Regions from separate parts of the Thalassotalea sp. PS06 genome, predicted to be linked through region 2. Evidence: predicted binding sites of a transcription regulator. Region 2 holds the regulator's gene; the other holds the start of a gene.
What was found. Region 2 encodes FNR, which switches genes on or off when oxygen is low (the NO sensors DNR and NnrR bind a similar motif). Its sites were predicted from a motif close to TTGATCTAGATCAA; they were not measured.
Positions count from the first base shown of each region.

Region 1: yegQ (tRNA 5-hydroxyuridine modification protein YegQ) is a predicted target of FNR. The motif match lies at 6,943-6,956, and genes of this name have one in related genera.

Region 1 is NZ_CP041638.1:1,214,082-1,223,836, forward strand. Features, by position in the region: rRNA gene FNC98_RS05285 (16S ribosomal RNA) at 1-333, shown strand, start outside; tRNA gene FNC98_RS05290 (tRNA-Ala) at 419-494, shown strand; tRNA gene FNC98_RS05295 (tRNA-Ile) at 514-590, shown strand; rRNA gene FNC98_RS05300 (23S ribosomal RNA) at 1,069-4,069, shown strand; rRNA gene rrf (5S ribosomal RNA) at 4,257-4,371, shown strand; rRNA gene rrf (5S ribosomal RNA) at 4,500-4,614, shown strand; gene FNC98_RS05315 (YfhL family 4Fe-4S dicluster ferredoxin) at 5,233-5,487, opposite strand; gene yegQ (tRNA 5-hydroxyuridine modification protein YegQ) at 5,490-6,890, opposite strand; gene FNC98_RS05325 (hypothetical protein) at 7,251-8,363, shown strand; gene FNC98_RS05330 (SGNH/GDSL hydrolase family protein) at 8,381-9,103, opposite strand; gene FNC98_RS05335 (DUF4136 domain-containing protein) at 9,182-9,706, opposite strand.
Region 2 is NZ_CP041638.1:1,697,955-1,707,709, reverse strand. Features, by position in the region: gene FNC98_RS07520 (heavy metal translocating P-type ATPase) at 1-163, shown strand, start outside; gene ccoS (cbb3-type cytochrome oxidase assembly protein CcoS) at 160-417, shown strand; gene FNC98_RS07510 (sulfite exporter TauE/SafE family protein) at 430-1,095, shown strand; gene fnr (fumarate/nitrate reduction transcriptional regulator Fnr) at 1,139-1,840, shown strand; gene uspE (universal stress protein UspE) at 1,951-2,874, shown strand; gene ttcA (tRNA 2-thiocytidine(32) synthetase TtcA) at 2,971-3,888, shown strand; gene FNC98_RS07490 (NCS2 family permease) at 3,985-5,274, shown strand; gene FNC98_RS07485 (outer membrane protein OmpK) at 5,361-6,134, shown strand; gene FNC98_RS07480 (S46 family peptidase) at 6,356-8,515, shown strand; gene FNC98_RS07475 (hypothetical protein) at 8,573-9,755, opposite strand, start outside.

The sequences.
Region 1 (9,755 bases), 480 kb from region 2:
CTTACGGGATGGGCTACACACGTGCTACAATGGCAGATACAGAGGGCAGCAAGACCGCGAGGTGGAGCGAATCCCACAAAGTCTGTCGTAGTCCGGATTGGAGTCTGCAACTCGACTCCATGAAGTCGGAATCGCTAGTAATCGTGGATCAGAATGCCACGGTGAATACGTTCCCGGGCCTTGTACACACCGCCCGTCACACCATGGGAGTGGGTTGCAAAAGAAGTAGCTAGTTTAACCTTCGGGGGGACGGTTACCACTTTGTGATTCATGACTGGGGTGAAGTCGTAACAAGGTAACCCTAGGGGAACCTGGGGTTGGATCACCTCCTTACCTTAAGTAAAACAACTTTCTTGAGTGTTCACACAAATTGCTTTGATAACGAAATTAAGACGATGACCCTGTACGTCAGAATTATGGGGCTATAGCTCAGCTGGGAGAGCGCCTGCCTTGCACGCAGGAGGTCAGCAGTTCGATCCTGCTTAGCTCCACCATTTGACTGCAGTACATAGTAGGTCTGTAGCTCAGCTGGTTAGAGCGCACCCCTGATAAGGGTGAGGTCGGTAGTTCAAGTCTACTCAGACCTACCAATTTCACGTTTATTCTGCGTTGTTTGTCGATTCGTTTATTGAAAAATAAACGTCATCACCAAACGCCTTGACTAAACGCGAAAAGAAAACGAGTCATCGAAAGAAAGGCCAAACCTAAGTTATGGATGAACTATAATTTACGTTTGGTTTTTTTAACCATGAAGTTGCCGAATGTGTGCAGTTTCAATGTTCTTTAACAATTTGGAAAGCTGATATTAAACCCGGTGTTTATATTCAACAACTCGTGTCGCGCGAGGTGTTGGCCAAATATAAATACCAAAACGGATAACGTAAGTTATCCGGCTAATAATCTTTATGATTATTAATTCTTACTCAAGTAATCTATTAGATTGCGTGAAATTGTCAGACATACAACGAAAGACAACAGTGCACAGAGCACAGCAAGCAGATTCTGCTTTCTGAATTCTGCCATTTGTCGTCTTGAAGAGATTCTTCGTGAGTTTTCTTTGGGTTGTATGGTTAAGTGACTAAGCGTATGTGGTGGATGCCTTGGCAGTTAGAGGCGATGAAGGACGTGTTAATCTGCGAAAAGCTGAGTTAAGCCGATAAAAGGCGTTATAGGCTCAGATGTCCGAATGGGGAAACCCACCCGTCATCAGGCGGGTATCGTTAAGTGAATTCATAGCTTAACGAGGCGAACCGGGAGAACTGAAACATCTAAGTACCCCGAGGAAAAGAAATCAACCGAGATTTCCTTAGTAGCGGCGAGCGAACGGGAATTAGCCCTTAAGCGGTTTGTAAGTTAGTGGAATGAGCTGGAAAGCTCAGCGATACAGGGTGATAGCCCCGTACACGAAAATGAACTTACCGTGAAATCGAGTAGGTCGGGACACGAGAAATCTTGACTGAATATGGGGGGACCATCCTCCAAGGCTAAATACTCCTAACTGACCGATAGTGAACCAGTACCGTGAGGGAAAGGCGAAAAGAACCCCTGTGAGGGGAGTGAAATAGAACCTGAAACCGCATACGTACAAGCAGTGGAAGCCCTTCGGGGTGACTGCGTACCTTTTGTATAATGGGTCAGCGACTTATGTTCTGTAGCTAGGTTAACCGAATAGGGGAGCCGTAGCGAAAGCGAGTGTTAACTGCGCGTTCAGTTGCAGGGCATAGACCCGAAACCCGGCGATCTACCCATGGGCAGGTTGAAGGTTGAGTAACATCAACTGGAGGACCGAACACACGTATGTTGAAAAATGCGGTGATGACCTGTGGGTCGGAGTGAAAGGCTAATCAAGCCGGGAGATAGCTGGTTCTCCCCGAAATCTATTTAGGTAGAGCCTCGGACGAACACCATTGGGGGTAGAGCACTGTTAAGGCTAGGGGGTCATCCCGACTTACCAACCCTTTGCAAACTCCGAATACCAATGAGTGCTATCCGGGAGACACACTATGGGTGCTAACGTCCATAGTGGAAAGGGAAACAACCCAGACCGCCAGCTAAGGTCCCAAAGTCATAGTTAAGTGGGAAACGATGTGGAAAGGCATAGACAGCTAGGAGGTTGGCTTAGAAGCAGCCACCCTTTAAAGAAAGCGTAATAGCTCACTAGTCGAGTCGGTCTGCGCGGAAGATGTAACGGGGCTAAACTATGCACCGAAGCTGCGGATTGGAGCATATCACTAAAGTTATTTAAGACTTCTGTGTTTTCTTCTTTTTGATAAATGAAGAGAAAACACTCAAGCGTCCCCAAACAGTCGATGGGCTGTGCGGATAGAGATGATTTTAGGATATGCTCCAGTGGTAGGGGAGCGTTCTGTAAGCCGTTGAAGGTGAACTGAGAAGTTTGCTGGAGGTATCAGAAGTGCGAATGCTGACATGAGTAACGATAATGGGGGTGAAAAACCCCCACGCCGAAAGACCAAGGTTTCCTGTCCCATGTTAATCAGGGCAGGGTAAGTCGGCCCCTAAGGCGAGGCGGAAACGCGTAGTCGATGGGAAACAGATTAATATTTCTGTACTTCTTATAATTGCGAAGGAGGGACGGAGCAGGCTAGGCAAGCATGGCGTTGGTTGTCCATGTGAAAGTATGTAGGCTGAAGAATTAGGTAAATCCGGTTCTTCTTAAGGCTGAGATACGAGACGAGGCTCTACGGAGCTGAAGTTGTTGATGCCCTACTTCCAGGAAAAGCTTCTAAGCATCAGATTATAAGGAACCGTACCCCAAACCGACACAGGTGGTTAGGTAGAGAATACTAAGGCGCTTGAGAGAACTCGGGTGAAGGAACTAGGCAAAATAGTACCGTAACTTCGGGAGAAGGTACGCCGGCTAGGGTGATGAGACTTGCTCTCTAAGCCTCGGTCGGTCGAAGTAACCAGGTGGCTGGAACTGTTTATTAAAAACACAGCACTGTGCAAAATCGAAAGATGACGTATACGGTGTGACGCCTGCCCGGTGCCGGAAGGTTAATTGATTGGGTTAGCGCAAGCGAAGCTCATGATCGAAGCCCCGGTAAACGGCGGCCGTAACTATAACGGTCCTAAGGTAGCGAAATTCCTTGTCGGGTAAGTTCCGACCTGCACGAATGGCGTAATCATGGCCACACTGTCTCCACCCGAGACTCAGTGAAATTGAATTTGCGGTTAAGATGCCGTATACCCGCGGCTAGACGGAAAGACCCCGTGAACCTTTACTATAGCTTGACAGTGAACATTGCTCCTACATGTGTAGGATAGGTGGGAGGCTTTGAAACTTTGTCGCCAGATAGAGTGGAGCCAATCTTGAAATACCACCCTTGTATGCGTGATGTTCTAACCTAGGCCCCTAATCGGGGCTGGGGACACTGTCTGGTGGGTAGTTTGACTGGGGCGGTCTCCTCCCAAAGCGTAACGGAGGAGCACGAAGGTTGGCTAAGTACGGTCGGACATCGTACGGTTAGTGCAATGGCATAAGCCAGCTTAACTGCGAGATAGACACATCGAGCAGGTACGAAAGTAGGTCATAGTGATCCGGTGGTTCTGTATGGAAGGGCCATCGCTCAACGGATAAAAGGTACTCCGGGGATAACAGGCTGATACCGCCCAAGAGTTCATATCGACGGCGGTGTTTGGCACCTCGATGTCGGCTCATCACATCCTGGGGCTGAAGTCGGTCCCAAGGGTATGGCTGTTCGCCATTTAAAGTGGTACGCGAGCTGGGTTTAGAACGTCGTGAGACAGTTCGGTCCCTATCTGCCGTGGGCGTTTGAGAATTGAAGAGGGCTGCTCCTAGTACGAGAGGACCGGAGTGGACGAACCTCTGGTGTTCCGGTTGTCACGCCAGTGGCATTGCCGGGTAGCTATGTTCGGAACTGATAACCGCTGAAAGCATCTAAGCGGGAAGCAGGCTTTGAGATGAGTTCTCACTGGAGCTTTAAGCTCCCTAAAGGGTCGTTGGAGACTACAACGTTGATAGGTCAGGTGTGTAAGTGCTGCGAGGCATTGAGCTAACTGATACTAATTGCCCGTGAGGCTTAACCATACAACACCAAAGAAAATTGTGTTGTTTGACATGCTACGCAGTCAAATAGATAGAGTAAGAATTGAAATTAATACAGCTTTTCGAATTAAAGTTAGAAGCGTCTTGATAGCGGAGTAAACAATACTCAGAACGCATCAGGAGGCCCCGTTCGCCAACGGGGCAAAAATCTTCTAGCGTACGATTTTTGTCTAGCGACAATAGCGTTGTGGAACCACCTGATCCCATGCCGAACTCAGAAGTGAAACGCAATAGCGCCGATGGTAGTGTGGGAGTTCCCATGTGAGAGTAGGTCATCGCTAGGCTCCTAATTAACGACAAAAGCCCGCTCAACTGAGCGGGCTTTTCAACTTAAAATGTAAAGTTTCATTTTAAATGATGTTTGAGCAGAGTTAATTCACTTAGACTTTATTCAAAATTAAACCAGTTTTTGTCTAGCGACAATAGCGTTGTGGAACCACCTGATCCCATGCCGAACTCAGAAGTGAAACGCAATAGCGCCGATGGTAGTGTGGGAGTTCCCATGTGAGAGTAGGTCATCGCTAGGCTCCCATTCAAATGAAAGAGGGCATCCGAAAGGGTGCCCTTTTTCGTTATGCGCGGAAAATAAAATAGCGCAAAATAAAAGTTAAAGGGATAGATGCCCTTCTTCATTCGAATAAAGGCTAACACCCCACTTGCGGGAACGCATGTGAGCGTAGGTCTGCGACGTTTAACCATCCCTGAAACGTCGCTTTACCGTCCATCCGTGGACATAATCGCTAGGCCGCGTAAGTATTAAATATCAGCGGAAAATTCAAAGAAAGCCTAGGCTTGACCAACTCAAGAAGACAGTTGGATAAAATACTCCACTGCGTCGTATTTTTGGGTGACGAATAGGAACCCTATTCGCTTTTGACCATGGACGGTCTATATGCAGAAAATGCACTAATACATGGATGTATGTGGTTAGAATAACGCAGGAGCAGTTATCGAAGAGCAATTTACTGAGGAGCAAAACACTCGACTTCCTCGTGTTTTGGGATACCTAGTAACCTTTTTCATTGCAGCTAGGCTGCAACTCCACCATTAAAACGATATCGTTTTAACTCCACCCTCGAATCGGTTTTTGATTCGAATCCACCTTTGACGACTATCGTCAAGTCCACCTCATACCTAATCTTTATTTACGCCAACCCCTGAACTACCACGTATTTTTCGTACAGCTGATCTTCGGTTTCGATGCGATTTGGGTCGGTAATGATGCACTTACTGATAGGGCATACAGACTGGCACGTGGGCTTGTTGTAATGACCTTTGCACTCGGTGCATAGGTCAGGATTGATTTCAAAGATGGATTTGCCCATAGAAATTGCATCATTTGGGCATTCCGGTACGCACATATCGCAATTAATACATTTTTTAGTAATTAATAACGCCATCGTTATTTACCCTGGGGATTGCGGGTATCCTGACCATCGTTCAGGTTTCGCATTAGCAGTGCATATTGCAAATCTAAATCTTTAGGTAGCGGAATGTAAACGATATGGCCGCTGCCTTTAGCGTCATCGATTGATTCTGCTTTTCGGTTTTCCATATGCTCGAGAGTAAAGATGACATTGCCCTGTGGCGTCATTAACTCAAGCTTGTCACCAACAATGAACTTGTTCTTAACTTCAAGCTCTGCCAAATCGCCACGGCGATTACCCGTAAATTCACCAACAAATTGTTGGCTGGTAGAAACAGAATAACCATAATCGTAATTTTGATAGGTATCATGGGTATGTCGACGCAGAAAACCTTCCGTATAACCACGATGTGCCAGGTTCTCTAGTGTGCCCATTAAATCTTGATCAAATGGCTTACCAGCAACGGCATCGTCTATGGCTTTACGATAAACCTGAGCGGTGCGCGCACAGTAATAGAAAGACTTAGTGCGTCCTTCAATTTTTAACGAATGTACGCCCATTTTCGTTAGCCGCTCAACGTGTTGGACAGCGCGCAGATCTTTTGAATTCATGATATACGTACCATGTTCATCTTCATATGCCGCCATTTTTTCATCCGGTCGATGACTTTCAGAAAGTAGGACCATCTCATCACTAGGTTTACCTTTTCCTATTGCGACATCAGGGCGTTGTTCCTGAACTTCCACGATTTGAGCTTGGTTAGGATCAAATTCTTCAACAATCTGGCCAACGTCGTCCTCTTTCGCTTTTTCTACCTTGTATTCCCAGCGGCAGGCATTGGTGCAGGTTCCCTGATTCGGGTCACGCTTATTGATATATCCGGATAACAGGCATCGCCCGGAATAGGCCATACATAGGGCGCCATGAACAAATACCTCTAACTCTGTTTCAGGGCAATGCTCACGAATCTCCTCGATTTCCTCTAACGACAATTCACGAGAAACGATAACCCGTTCAACGCCATTTGCCGCCCAGAATTTTACCGTTGCCCAGTTTACCGCATTCGCTTGTACTGACAGGTGAATTGGCATTTCAGGGAACGCTTCACGCACCATCATAATTAATCCAGGATCTGACATGATCAGTGCATCAGGTCCCATCTCAATGACAGGGCGTAAATCATCGATAAAGGTCTTAAGTTTAGAATTATGAGGTTGAATATTACATACCACGTATAACTTCTTCCCCAGGGCGTGAGCTTCGTCGATGCCTATCTTCAGGTTTTCATGGTTAAATTCATTGTTGCGAACGCGCAGGCTATATCTGGGTTGTCCAGCATAAACGGCGTCTGCGCCATAAGCAAACGCATATCGCATGTTCTTTAAGCTACCAGCTGGGGATAATAATTCGGGTACAAAGGTGTTTTCGGTTGCCATCATCTCACTGCTCTTTAAACCGCATTTCCAGCGATTTAATTCTCTAATGGATTTGATATAAATTAATGGCTGAATTTTACGTGATAACACCAAATAACCCTAGTGTTAATGTGGTTTTGTAACAAATTTCTAATAACCTGATTCGGGCACGATATAGTTTACATATTTTATTGCAGGTAACTTCCTGAACTGTATATAACAAATTGATTCTATGATGATTAATCGTTTGCCATTTAATTCATAGGTTCAATGCTTTATAGTCAACCCCTACCTTTGTTTTAATAAAGAGCTCCCAACAATGCTAAAAAAGGAATTTTAGGAGCAGGACTACTCGCTATCCTAGCTTTGTTTCTGTGGTTTTTGACTGGCAAACCGGAAACTGCAAACACAGAACCGCTGCAATCGCAAAACCAAATTACTAACGTCCAAACTAGCGAACCTAAGCCTCCGGAATCATCAGAACCTCAAGACTCTGAACTGCAGCAAGATTCTATTGAAAATGATGATGCTGAATCCGAAATACTTGCGTGCTTACCCGAGTTATTTGAGGACGCTGAAGATAGAAAAGAAAAGTTGCAACAACATTTTGAGGACTATGAAAAAAAGAGAGTGGACGCAGCCAAAAGGCATTTATCAAACGCTGATGCTTTTAACTATTCGCTTTTTGCCCCTCCACCTGAAGGTAAAACGCGACTCGATTTATTAATGGAATACCATCAACAATTCCCTGGTAACCCTCTAATTTCCGTCGATATTATTAACGCCTGTATCGGTGCTGAAGACGAAAGGTGTTCAGACTCGTTGATTGACGATCTGGTGTCGGCAGACAGTAATAATGGCGCGCCGCACGTATCGGCGACAATATTTTACGCTTCAAAGGGAGAAGACGATAAAGTCATAGAGCATATTAAGCATATTGAACAAGCATCGACTTTTAATGAAAGGTATGGCGAGAGGGTTTTAACCTATGCTCAGGCTTTGGCAGGAGCGGAAATTGGTGACTTCAGATTGGCCGCTTATGAGGGAATAGGGGCAGTACCTTTTCTTTCGTATAAACCTGTATTTGATTGGTGTGAAAAAGGTCTGGAACAAGCGGCTATATCAGATGCCTGCATTTCTCTTGGCGCTGAACTTACCGACCGAGGAAAGACTCTCATCAGTTGGCATATGGGGCTTGGGCTGCAGAAGAAAATTTATGAAGCGTTGGATAACGAAGAGATTGTTACAGCACTTGAACGCGAAAAACAAAGCTTTTATCAACGCAGAGATGCGAATGCAAATACAAATACTGCAATCAGCTTGATGATGTTGTTCGATGAAAGATTATTACGACGTTGGTTTGAAAACATCGATGTCCATGGTGAAGTTGAATCTCACGCTATGATGCAGGAAGAAGCAACCTACTTGTATGAAACGCAAGGAGACAATGCATTGTGCAATTTCATCTACGATATATTTAATAGTGGTGGCTAACCCACTAAAAGGTGAACTCAGTGTTCCTCGGAAGGGCTAGCATGAAAACGCTTAATCAAATGCGCGCTTCTTTTACCCCAGCGATGATAGATATCAGGACCGGGATGAAAACCGTCACTGGCCATTGGAATGTCTTTTTCGGCGGTTTCTAAATTAAGAAGCTGACACCTTTGTTCCAGTTCGACATCCTGACACAACACCTCGTTAAAGCGCTTGGCTCTGTCTCCCAGATACCAGCGTAGAGGGTTGGGTAGTGCCGGAAACCGGTGCATCGGCGGTACTTTAGTGATAATCGCTTGTTTGGCTTTAAATTTATCCTGAAGCAGGCTTCTTAGCATCGCCTGCTGTTGTCTCCAGGTGGATAAAGTGACGGAGCTGGTGACATCGTTAACGCCAAGAGAAGTGATAACCGTATCAAAGCTTTGACTTGGAAGTGTCTCCAATACGGTTAAGGTTTCCGCTGTGGTGGCGCCAGAACGCGCCACTAATTGATAACTTACTTCGAATGACTGCTTGAGGTGTTTTAAGGTTTGTCCAAGCAGCGCTGTATCCTGTTGCTGAGTGCCTACCCCGGCAGCTGCAGAATCACCGACAATCAATAACTTCAGTGGCTTGCCATTGCCGTCAACGCCTATTCTCGGGCCACCAGGTTCTGGAAGCACAGGGGTTTGCCTGCGTACCTGTTTTCCCTGCACAAATAGGATAGGTAACAATGCTAAACCTGAAAGATATCCATCCATCTTTAACACCCAAAATTGAATTACATATCAACTAATACGGCTGAGGTTGCCTAAAGATCAGGCTAGTTGGCCTGATGATTATTTTGGAAATTCATCCATTATCTTCGATACCGCGTAATCGAGTCTTTCTTTTGTTTCCATCACGGTTTTATCTTCTTGCACGTCACCTTCGGCGGCGCCATACCATATTGGCTGACCGGTCTGGGCGTCAAAGAACACAACAACTAGCGCCGCTTTAGGCACATTGGCCAGGCTCGGCAAGTTAGAATCATTGGTATCTATTTCTTCAATATGGTCCATATCAACGCCGGCTACATAAGTAACCAACATATCTGGGTTATAGGAATCTTCGCTCATTTCCCGGGCTCTTAATTCCCGGTCAATATAAAACTTAACTTCTTTGTCAGCGTCAAAACCCGGTGGCTCCCACTGGCCTTGTTCATCAAATGCGACCACAGCGGATCCCATCCAGGCGTAGGTCTCATAGCCAATAAAATCCACTTTGGGATCGACATCAGAGATGATCTCAATATCGTCATTGATGCTGGAACAGCCGGCAAGGCCAATTAGTGCGACAACAATCAATATTTTAAGTTTGATCATAGGAAGTACCTTAGTTTGTTGTTCGGTTGATGTGTACGGCGGGATCACG
Region 2 (9,755 bases):
ACAACGTATTATTAAACAAAACTTTAGCTGGGCTATGGCCTATAATGCCATTGTACTGCCATTGGCCGTATGTGGTTATATCACCCCCTACTTTGCGGTATTGGGTATGTCGGCCAGTTCCCTGATAGTGGTGACAAATTCATTAAGGCTACTAAAAAAATGAGTGTAATTTACGTCCTTATTCCTATTGCCATTTTATTCACTGCGGTGGCCATCTATTTATTTTTCTGGGCGGTAAAATCCGAGCAATTCGACGATCTGGAAAAAGAGGGAATGAGCATTTTATTTGATGATGAGCCAGCGAAAAAAACCGAAAGCTCTGAATCAATAGCAGACGTTAGCGCCGACGATAGCGTTGACAAGAGCGCCGTCAGTAACGTGGTAACTAAAGAAAACGTCGAAACGGAAAAGCCCTAGGTTAATTCGCCCATGGAAATGGATGTCATTTCAGCATTTTTGGTTGGTCTCGCCGGTGCCGGACATTGTATTGCTATGTGCGGCGGCATCACTTCAATGCTGTCTCGCTCTGTCGGTAAAGACAAACCCGCGCCAGCCATTATCTTCAATTACAATTTCGGTCGGATCCTTTCCTACACCATCGCCGGCGCAATAGCTGGCTTTACCGGCTCGATAGCGGCACGTTCCATTGGCGTACCCATTGCCATGCTGCAAATCTTCGCCGCAGTCTTCCTGATTTTACTCGGCCTGTATATCGGCCAATGGTTGTTTGTTCTCAACCGGGTAGAAGCCATTGGAAAAATATTGTGGCAACGGATACAGCCTTTGTCGAAACGGTTTATCCCGGTCAACTCCGGCTCCCATGCTTTAGCATTAGGCGCTATCTGGGGCTGGTTACCCTGCGGCCTGGTATATTCAACCCTTACCTGGAGCATCGCCAGTGGTAGCTGGCATCAAGGTGCGTTAATCATGTTCGCCTTTGGCCTTGGTACCCTACCCGCACTCCTTACCTTAAGCGCGGGGTTTCGGTGGTTCACCGACGGGTTAAGAAAACCTATGGTGAAAAAACTGAGCGGTATCCTACTGATCCTTTATGGGATTTATTCATTGCATATTGCACTGAAAATGCTGTTTTAGTACCCTTGTCGGTAAAACCTAATTCGATTCAATACGATTAACTATGTCAACTGCGCCAAATATATCCTGTGCTAATTGCCGTATCAGCGAGCTTTGCCTGCCTTTTAGCTTATCCAATATTGAATTGAATTTGCTTGACGAGATTATCAAGCGCAAGAAGCCTATCCAAAAGAATCAAACCTTGTTTCAAGGTGGCGATAATCTGCATAGCCTGTTTGCGATTCGTTCCGGCACCTTTAAATCCTATATTCAGAGCGCCCAAGGCGAACAACAAATTACCGGGTTTCATCTTCCAGGTGATGTCCTAGGGTTTGACGCCCTGTCTGATAAAGTTCATCCGGGAACCACGCAAGCGTTAGAAACCGCCATGGTGTGCGAAATTCCATTTGATGTCCTGGATCAGCTATCTAACCAGATCCCGCGTCTGAAAATGCAAATCATGTCGCTAATGAGCGCTGAACTGGGTTGTAATCAACAGCATCTGTTAAGCATTAATCAGGAAAACGCCGAGCAAAAGCTTGCCCGCTTTCTGGTAAATTTTGGCGATAGACTGTCAGACCGACAATTATCTTCCCGCGAATTTCAACTACCAATGACCCGCACCGATCTCGGAAATTACTTAGGTTTAACGGTAGAAACCGTTTCCCGGTTACTCAGTCGTTTTCAACAAAATGGCTGGATAAAACTGGACCGCAAGTTTGTTACCATTCTCGATGTTAATGCAATGCAGCGTCACACAGATTAACGCGCTGCTTCTACCGATTTTTTTATTTGTAACCCGTCCGATATCCGATTAAGCTTAATACCAATCAGGCCGTATTCACGTAATCACAACTGTTGATAAAGGTGGGAGCAATGGATAGATATCGCAATATTCTGGTAGTTATCGACCCGGATAGTGAAGATCAAAAAGCATTAAAACGGGCGTGTACAATTGCCAAGCAAACCGGCGATAAAATTACTGCACTATTGGTAATTTTCGATTTTTCTTATGAAATGACCACCATGCTTTCTGGCGATGAGCGCGAAGCAATGCGCAAATCGGTGGTGAAAGATCGCCAATCCTGGCTCGAAGACTTAGCCAAAGAATACGATCACCCTGTAGAAACCAAAGCGGTTTGGCACAATCGACCGTTTGAAGTCATTATTGAAGAAGTCATTGAACACAAATTCGATGTGGTTGTAAAAAGCACCCACGAACACCCTACTCTGCAATCCGTCATCTTTACTCCAACCGATTGGCACCTGATCCGCAAATGCCCGGTACCTTTATTGCTGGTTAAAGATCATGAATGGCCTGAAAACGGTCATATCCTTGCGGCCATCAATGCCAGCAGCGAGGAAGACAGCCACAAGGCGTTAAATGCGAAAATTACCGATGCAGCGCTTACACTCAGCGGTTTAATTAAAGCCGATGTACATCTGGTGAACTCCTATCCTGGCACGCCAGTTAATATCGCCATTGAGATCCCTGAGTTTGATGCTGGGGAATACAATAAAACCATGCGTGAACATCATCAAAAAATGATGGAAGAGCATGCCAAAAAATATCAGATTCAGTCGCAATACCTGCATGTTGAAGAGGGCTTGCCTGAGGATGTGATTGAAAAAGTCGCTAAAGATATTGATGCCGAGTTGGTAATATTGGGTACCATTGGCAGAACCGGCTTGTCGGCGGTCTTCATTGGTAACACCGCTGAGCACGTCATTGATCGATTGAACTGCGATCTCCTGGCGTTAAAACCAGACGGTTATGTGTCACCCGTTGAAGAATCGTAATAAATAACTAATAAAAATTTACACAAATTTGTTAAACGGTTTGCCCCGTGACCCGGCTTGGCTATAATACGCCTTTTTTTTGCATGGGTTGGATACATGTCTGAACAAACAGCATTCGAAAAGCAGCAGCTAAAACAACTGGAAAAGCGATTTCGTCATCATGTCGGTAAAGCGATCAGCGATTACAATATGATCGAAGACGGCGACAAAATCATGGTGTGCTTATCTGGTGGTGCTGACAGCTATACCATGCTGGATATCTTATTGAAGCTTAAAGCTTCAGCGCCAATCCATTTTGATATCGTTGCCGTTAACCTAGATCAAAAACAACCGGGCTTTCCTGAGCACGTATTACCAAATTATCTTGAGCAAATTGGTGTCGACTATCAAATTGTCGAAGAAGACACCTATGCCATTGTCAAAGAAAAAATTCCTGAAGGTAAAACTACCTGCAGCCTATGTTCTCGTTTACGCCGAGCCATTCTATATAAAGCAGCAAAACATTTAGGTGCGACCAAAATCGCCCTAGGACACCACCGCGACGACATGATTGAAACCCTGCTACTTAACATGTTTTTCAATGGCAAAACCAAAACCATGCCAGCGAAGCTAGTCAGTGACAATGGTGAACACGTGGTGATCCGTCCCCTTGCCTACGCCAAAGAAAAAGAGATCAAGCAATACGCTGAGCTCAAACAATTTCCTATCATCCCTTGTAATCTGTGCGGCAGCCAACCAAATCTGCAACGCCAGAACGTTAAAGCCATGCTAAGAGACTGGGATAAACACTACCCGGGCCGTGCCGAATCAATCTTTACGGCAATGCAAAACATTGTGCCATCGCACATGGCTGATAATGAGCTTTTCGATTTCAAAAACGTCAATCTTGAATCCGGCGTTATTAATGGTGGCGATTTAGCGTTTGATCCTGAACCAATTTCGCAACAACCATTAGCAGAATTAAATCAGAATGTTAATGCTGATCAAGCGATTAACATCGTTGAAATAAAATAACGTTAAACCACGTAAAATTGCGAAAAAATGCGTAAAAAGATGTAATTTAGCTACATCTTTCGCTAAAATGCGCCAAATTTTTTATAGGACCAATCGATGTTTGAGAAACTCTTTAAGCTTTCACAGCACAATACCACTGTGAAGCAAGAAGTGATTGCCGGGTTCACCACCTTCCTGACCATGGCATACATTATCTTTGTTAATCCAAGTATGCTTGCTATGACTGGCATGGATCAGGGTGCAGTATTCGTTGCAACCTGTCTTGCTGCAGCCATTGGCTGTTTGATCATGGGCTTATATGCAAACTACCCTATCGCATTAGCGCCGGGTATGGGCTTAAACGCGTTCTTCACATTCACGGTTGTGATGGAGCTGGGATATAGCTGGAACGTTGCCTTAGGTGGCGTGTTTATTTCCGGTGTGATCTTTACTGCATTAAGTGCATTCAAAGTTCGTGAGTGGATCATTAACTCAATCCCGCATGCATTGCGTTTCGGTATTGCTGCCGGTATCGGTTTGTTCCTGGCCTTAATCGCTCTTAAAAGCGCCGGTATTATCGTCGCCAGCGACGCAACTTTAGTAACGTTAGGTAGTGTTACTGATTTTGAACCGCTAATGGCGATTCTTGGTCTGTTTTTAATCGTTGGTTTAATCTCTTTGAACATTAACGGCGCCGTTATGATTTCCATTTTGGTTATCACGGTTCTTGGCCTGGTTTTTGGTTCTGTAGAGTACGCAGGTATCGTCACTGCGCCACCTTCGCTTGCTCCTACCTTTATGGAACTGGATATCGCCGGTGCTCTTGAAGTAGGTATGCTAAGCGTTATCTTTGCGTTCCTATTCGTCGACTTATTCGATACCTCAGGTACCTTAATCGCTGTTGCCCAGCGTGGTAACCTGCTTGATAAAGACGGTAACCTGCCTGGCCTTAAAAAAGCATTATTTGCCGATTCCGGTGCAACTATCGCCGGTTCCTTATTAGGTACATCAACCACAACCAGTTACGTTGAAAGTACTGCTGGTGTTGCCGCCGGTGGCCGTACCGGTCTTACAGCCGTTACCGTTGCTGCGTTGTTCTTATTGGCACTATTCTTCTCACCATTAGCGGCGATGGTTCCAGCTTACGCAACCGCAGGCCCACTATTTTTCGTCGGTGTTCTGATGGTTGCCGGCCTGGTAAATGTTAAGTGGGACGATTTAATGGATGCCGTACCTGTAACCGTAATCGTTGTCACTATGCCACTGACCTTCTCTATTGCAGACGGTATTGCGTTTGGGTTTATCAGTTACGCTGCGGTTCGCATCTTCAGCGGCCGCTTCAACGAAATTAGCCCAGCGGTATGGTTATTGTCGGCGCTATTTGTGGCCAAGTTTGCTTTTGCCTAAGCAACAATTAATTTAATTAAAAATTCTATATTGGCCCCGATATGTTGTCGGGGTCAGTAAAATTCTAGTATTTTGGGAATGCGCTCATGTTAAATGTTAAGCACTTAGTTGCTGGTCTTGTTGCCAGTGCTTCTTTCTTTGCCTCTACGGCAAACGCAGAAATGTTCTGGAGTGACAACTCCATTTCTTATCTGATCAACCAAAACCAATATCAGGTTACTGAAAACGATGACGTGCACGTCATTACCCTTGAGCACGCTTCTGGCCATAACTGGGGTGACGTATTTTTCTTCGTTGACCGCCTTGATGCCAAAGCTGATGCAAACAACTTAGCAAGTAAAGAAACCTATGCTGAGTTATCGCCACGTTTAAGCTTAAGCTACCTAACCGGCTCTAAGCTTGAATACGGTTTCGTAAAAGACGTTTTCATCGCCACTACCTGGGAACACTCTACCTTAGACGTTTCTGGTGTTGTTTCTCAAAGCTTTGACAACTACTTAGTTGGTGTTGGTGCAGATTTCGCCGTTCCAGGTTTTGCTTACTTTAATGCCAACGTTTATCAGGCAAACAATGAGCTAACTGAAAATGACCAGCAGTTAACGGTTGTTTGGGGTTACCCGTTCAGCATCGGTTCTGCCGATTTTATGTTTGACGGTTACATGGATTGGTCTTCTGCTGAAGCGGATCACGCCTCAGATTTCCACTTCAACCCACAGCTTCGTATGGACGTAGGTAAATACTTCGGTGTTCCTAAGAAGTTTGAAGCAGGTATCGAGTACTCATACTGGCACAACAAATTCGGTATTGCCGGTATCGATAATGAATCTACTTTGAGCTGGATGGTTAAAGTTCACCTTTAATGCCAGGTTAAAACCTCTAAAAAGCCAGCTCCACGCTGGCTTTTTTTATGCATTGAAGAATTATCCGTTCTACAAGCTGAGCATTTGCTGTGCTCTTTCTGGTTCTTTTTCATTCAATGCAAACAGTTTGTTACAAATCTCCAGCTGCAATAAACCAATGGCTAATGCCCACCTAGCGCAATTGCTGTAGCATTACCGGGTTTTATTTGAAGGAAGTAATGATGAAAAAAATATTAACCTCTTGCCTGGCGCTGTTAAGCATTGCCAGTCAGGCAGATGAAGGGATGTGGCAACCAAACCAACTCCCGGAAATTAGCCAGCAACTTAAGCAGGCCGGTCTGAAATTAGATCCGAATGATTTAACCAACCTAACCGGTTTTCCAATGGGGGCAATCGTAAGCCTGGGTGGTTGTACCGCTTCTTTTGTCTCTGACAAAGGCCTGGTTGCGACAAACCACCACTGTATTTATGGTTCTATCCAATACAACTCCAGCGAAGAAAATAACCTGTTACGTGATGGTTTCTTAGCAAAGAGCTTCGATGAAGAGTTACAGGCAACCCCTGGTAGCCGCATCTATGTAACCGAAGAAATCAATGAAGTAACCGAACAGGTTAATGCCGGTTTAAATGACGATATGGATGGCGCTGAGCGCTTTAAAGTTATCGACCAAAATCGCAAAGCATTAGTAAGCGAATGTGAAGCCGATGACAAATATCGTTGTCGCGTGGTGAACTTCCACGGTGGTTTACAATATTTCCTATTCAAACAATTGACGATTCGTGACGTTCGTTTAGTTCACGCACCGGCAATGAGCGTCGGTAAATACGGCGGTGATATCGATAACTGGATGTGGCCTCGTCATACGGGTGATTACGGTTTCTACCGCGCTTATGTTGGCAAAGATGGTCAACCGGCAGATTACCACGAAGACAATGTTCCTTATGAGCCAAAACACTACCTAAAAGTGAACAAAGCGTCAGTTGAAGACGGTGATTACATCATGGTTCTGGGCTATCCGGGCCGTACTAATCGTTACCGCGTTGCCAGCGAAGTGGAAAACCAGTTCACTTGGACTTACCCACACGCGAAAACCATGCGTGAAGATATTATCGATTTAATTAAATCCAATTCTGAGCCTGAAAGTGATGCGCGTATTAAATACGAAAGCACACTGGCAAGCCTTGCGAACTACGCCAAAAACTATGGCAGTATGATCACCAGTTATCAAAAAGGCGATATGCTGGCGCGTAAGCAAAAGCTGGAAGCGGATTTAGCCGCCTGGATCAAGGCTGACAGCAAGCGCCAGGCAAAATATGGTGATGCCCTAACTGGTTTAAATAAGCTGATTGCTCAGAGCCAGGAAAATCAGTCACGTGACCTTATCTTAGGTTACCTGCGTTACGGCGCCCTTTACAGCAGCGCAAACCGTTTGTATCGCTGGTCAATCGAGCAGGAACTTGAAGATGCTGTCCGTAAAAGTGGCTACCAGAATCGTGATAAAAACCGTTTTGTTCAAGGCATGAAAACCATCAGCCGTCGTTATGATGAAGTCATTGATAAAGCGATCATGACCAAGTTGTTAAGCGATTATGCAAAACTTCCTGCTGATCAGCGTTTAGCGAGCCTGGATAAATTCTTCGCTATCGATAAAGGTGCTGATCAAGCTAAGATCGCCAAACAACTAGATAAGATGTACGCGAAAAGTAAGCTTGCCGAGCAAGAGCAGCGTTTGGCCTGGATGGAAAAATCTGCCGAAGATTTTGCTGACAGCAAAGACCCGTTCATTCAGTTAGCGGTTGCAACATACGATGATCGCAAAGCATTAGAGCAAAGCAGCGAAGCATTAAGCGGTGAAATTCAGGCATATCGTCCGAAGTTCATGGAAGCTCTAATCGCCTATTACAAAGATAAGAACCTGCCGGTATATGCCGATGCGAACTCTACTTTGCGTATTACCTACGGTAACGTCAAAGGCTATTCTCCTCAGGACGGTTTATGGGCAACACCATTTACTCGCCTTGAGGGTATTACCGCGAAAAACACTGGTGAAGTGCCATTTAATGCCTCTGAAAAGCAGTTATCGTTAATTGCTAACAAAGAGTACGGTGATTATGCTCGTCCTGAGCTAGGTTCTGTGCCGGTGAACTATTTAGGCACACTGGACATTACGGGTGGTAACTCTGGTTCTCCTACCTTAAATGACAAAGCCGAATTTGTTGGTTTAGTATTTGATGGTGTTTATGAAAGTATCATTGGTGACTGGGATTATGACCCTTCATTAAACCGCTCTATCCACGTAGATGTGCGTTATATGCTTTGGGTAATGGAGCATCTTGATGGTGCGACCAACCTAATCGAAGAAATGGATATCGTTGAATAACCATATTCTTTTTTTGGCGGCTCTAACTTGAGCCGCCTCTTACTTTTTAAACCTCACCTACTCGTGTTCAAACTCTGCTGCCGCCGTTGAGCCTGTCATAATCAACACATAATCAAACCCAAACACCGCACGATATAACTCAGGGCTTTCGGTTTTCATTTGCCCTTTCATCAAAGGCCTTAGCTTTTGCATATCATACAGCATCATGCTGTCCTTAGATTGCGCATATAACGCCTGCAAACCCTTGGTATAACCATCTTTAGCCGGTGCTGGTTGGAAAGTCCAGTTTGCCGGATCAAGCACCGCTACGTTAGATTCATCGCCTGGAAGCACCATCACACTGACCGCTTTACCACCATTGATTTCAGCGACTTCTGGAAGTAAGGTGCCTAAATCGAATGTAGCGTTGCTGCTAAGGCCTCGCATTAGGTGAGAAGCACCAAGCTTTGCCATCAACTTGGTTTGTCCATCCTGACCTCTGATTTGTTGCCAGTGCTTTAAGAAATTTTCTCTTAAAAGCTCAACCCTGGCCTGATTCGATTGCCAGCCCTGCCCTTGCATCCAATAACGATTTATTTCGAGTGTTTTTTGAAGTTCGTGAAGGGTCCAGTCAACGTCGTTACTGGCAGATGGCCAACTTTCCCTTACGTCTTCAACCAATGCAGGATCGCCGGCAAAGCTGAAAATATATTGCGGGCTTTTCTCCTGATAATAACGTTCCCAGGATTGCTGGGAAGCATGGGTAAGTGTGGTTAATGGCGCTTTTGCCGAATCGGGAATTTGCTGTTGCTGAAGCCATTGCAATAAGGGCCTGTCAGAGGCAACCTCATAATCAACGCCAAGCAATACATTATTGTTGTCAGGAAGCAGCGCTTTAATATCGGCAAGCATTTCTGCCTCTTGTTGCATACCGAAAAAGGCTGGCTCACCGCCAGGTTTTGCAAATAACCGCCGCAGCCCGTCAAGTCCGTCTTTGGCCAGATGCAGCTCCATAATCCTGGCAATTTGTGGCGATACTTCAATAACCAGGTGCTGATAACCAGAACCTTCTAGTCTGGCAAATAGTTGTGCCGCTAACACTGGGTTTTCGGCGATACCGTGCTCTTCCCCGATAAGGAAAAACTGAGCTTGCTTGCCCTGCTCTACCAAAGTATCAAATGCCGGTCCTGAGAATGTATTGTCTTGGTAAGTCAGGGGTAATGCCGATGCTTGAATCGCGTCCTCTAACGGGTTTGTTGCC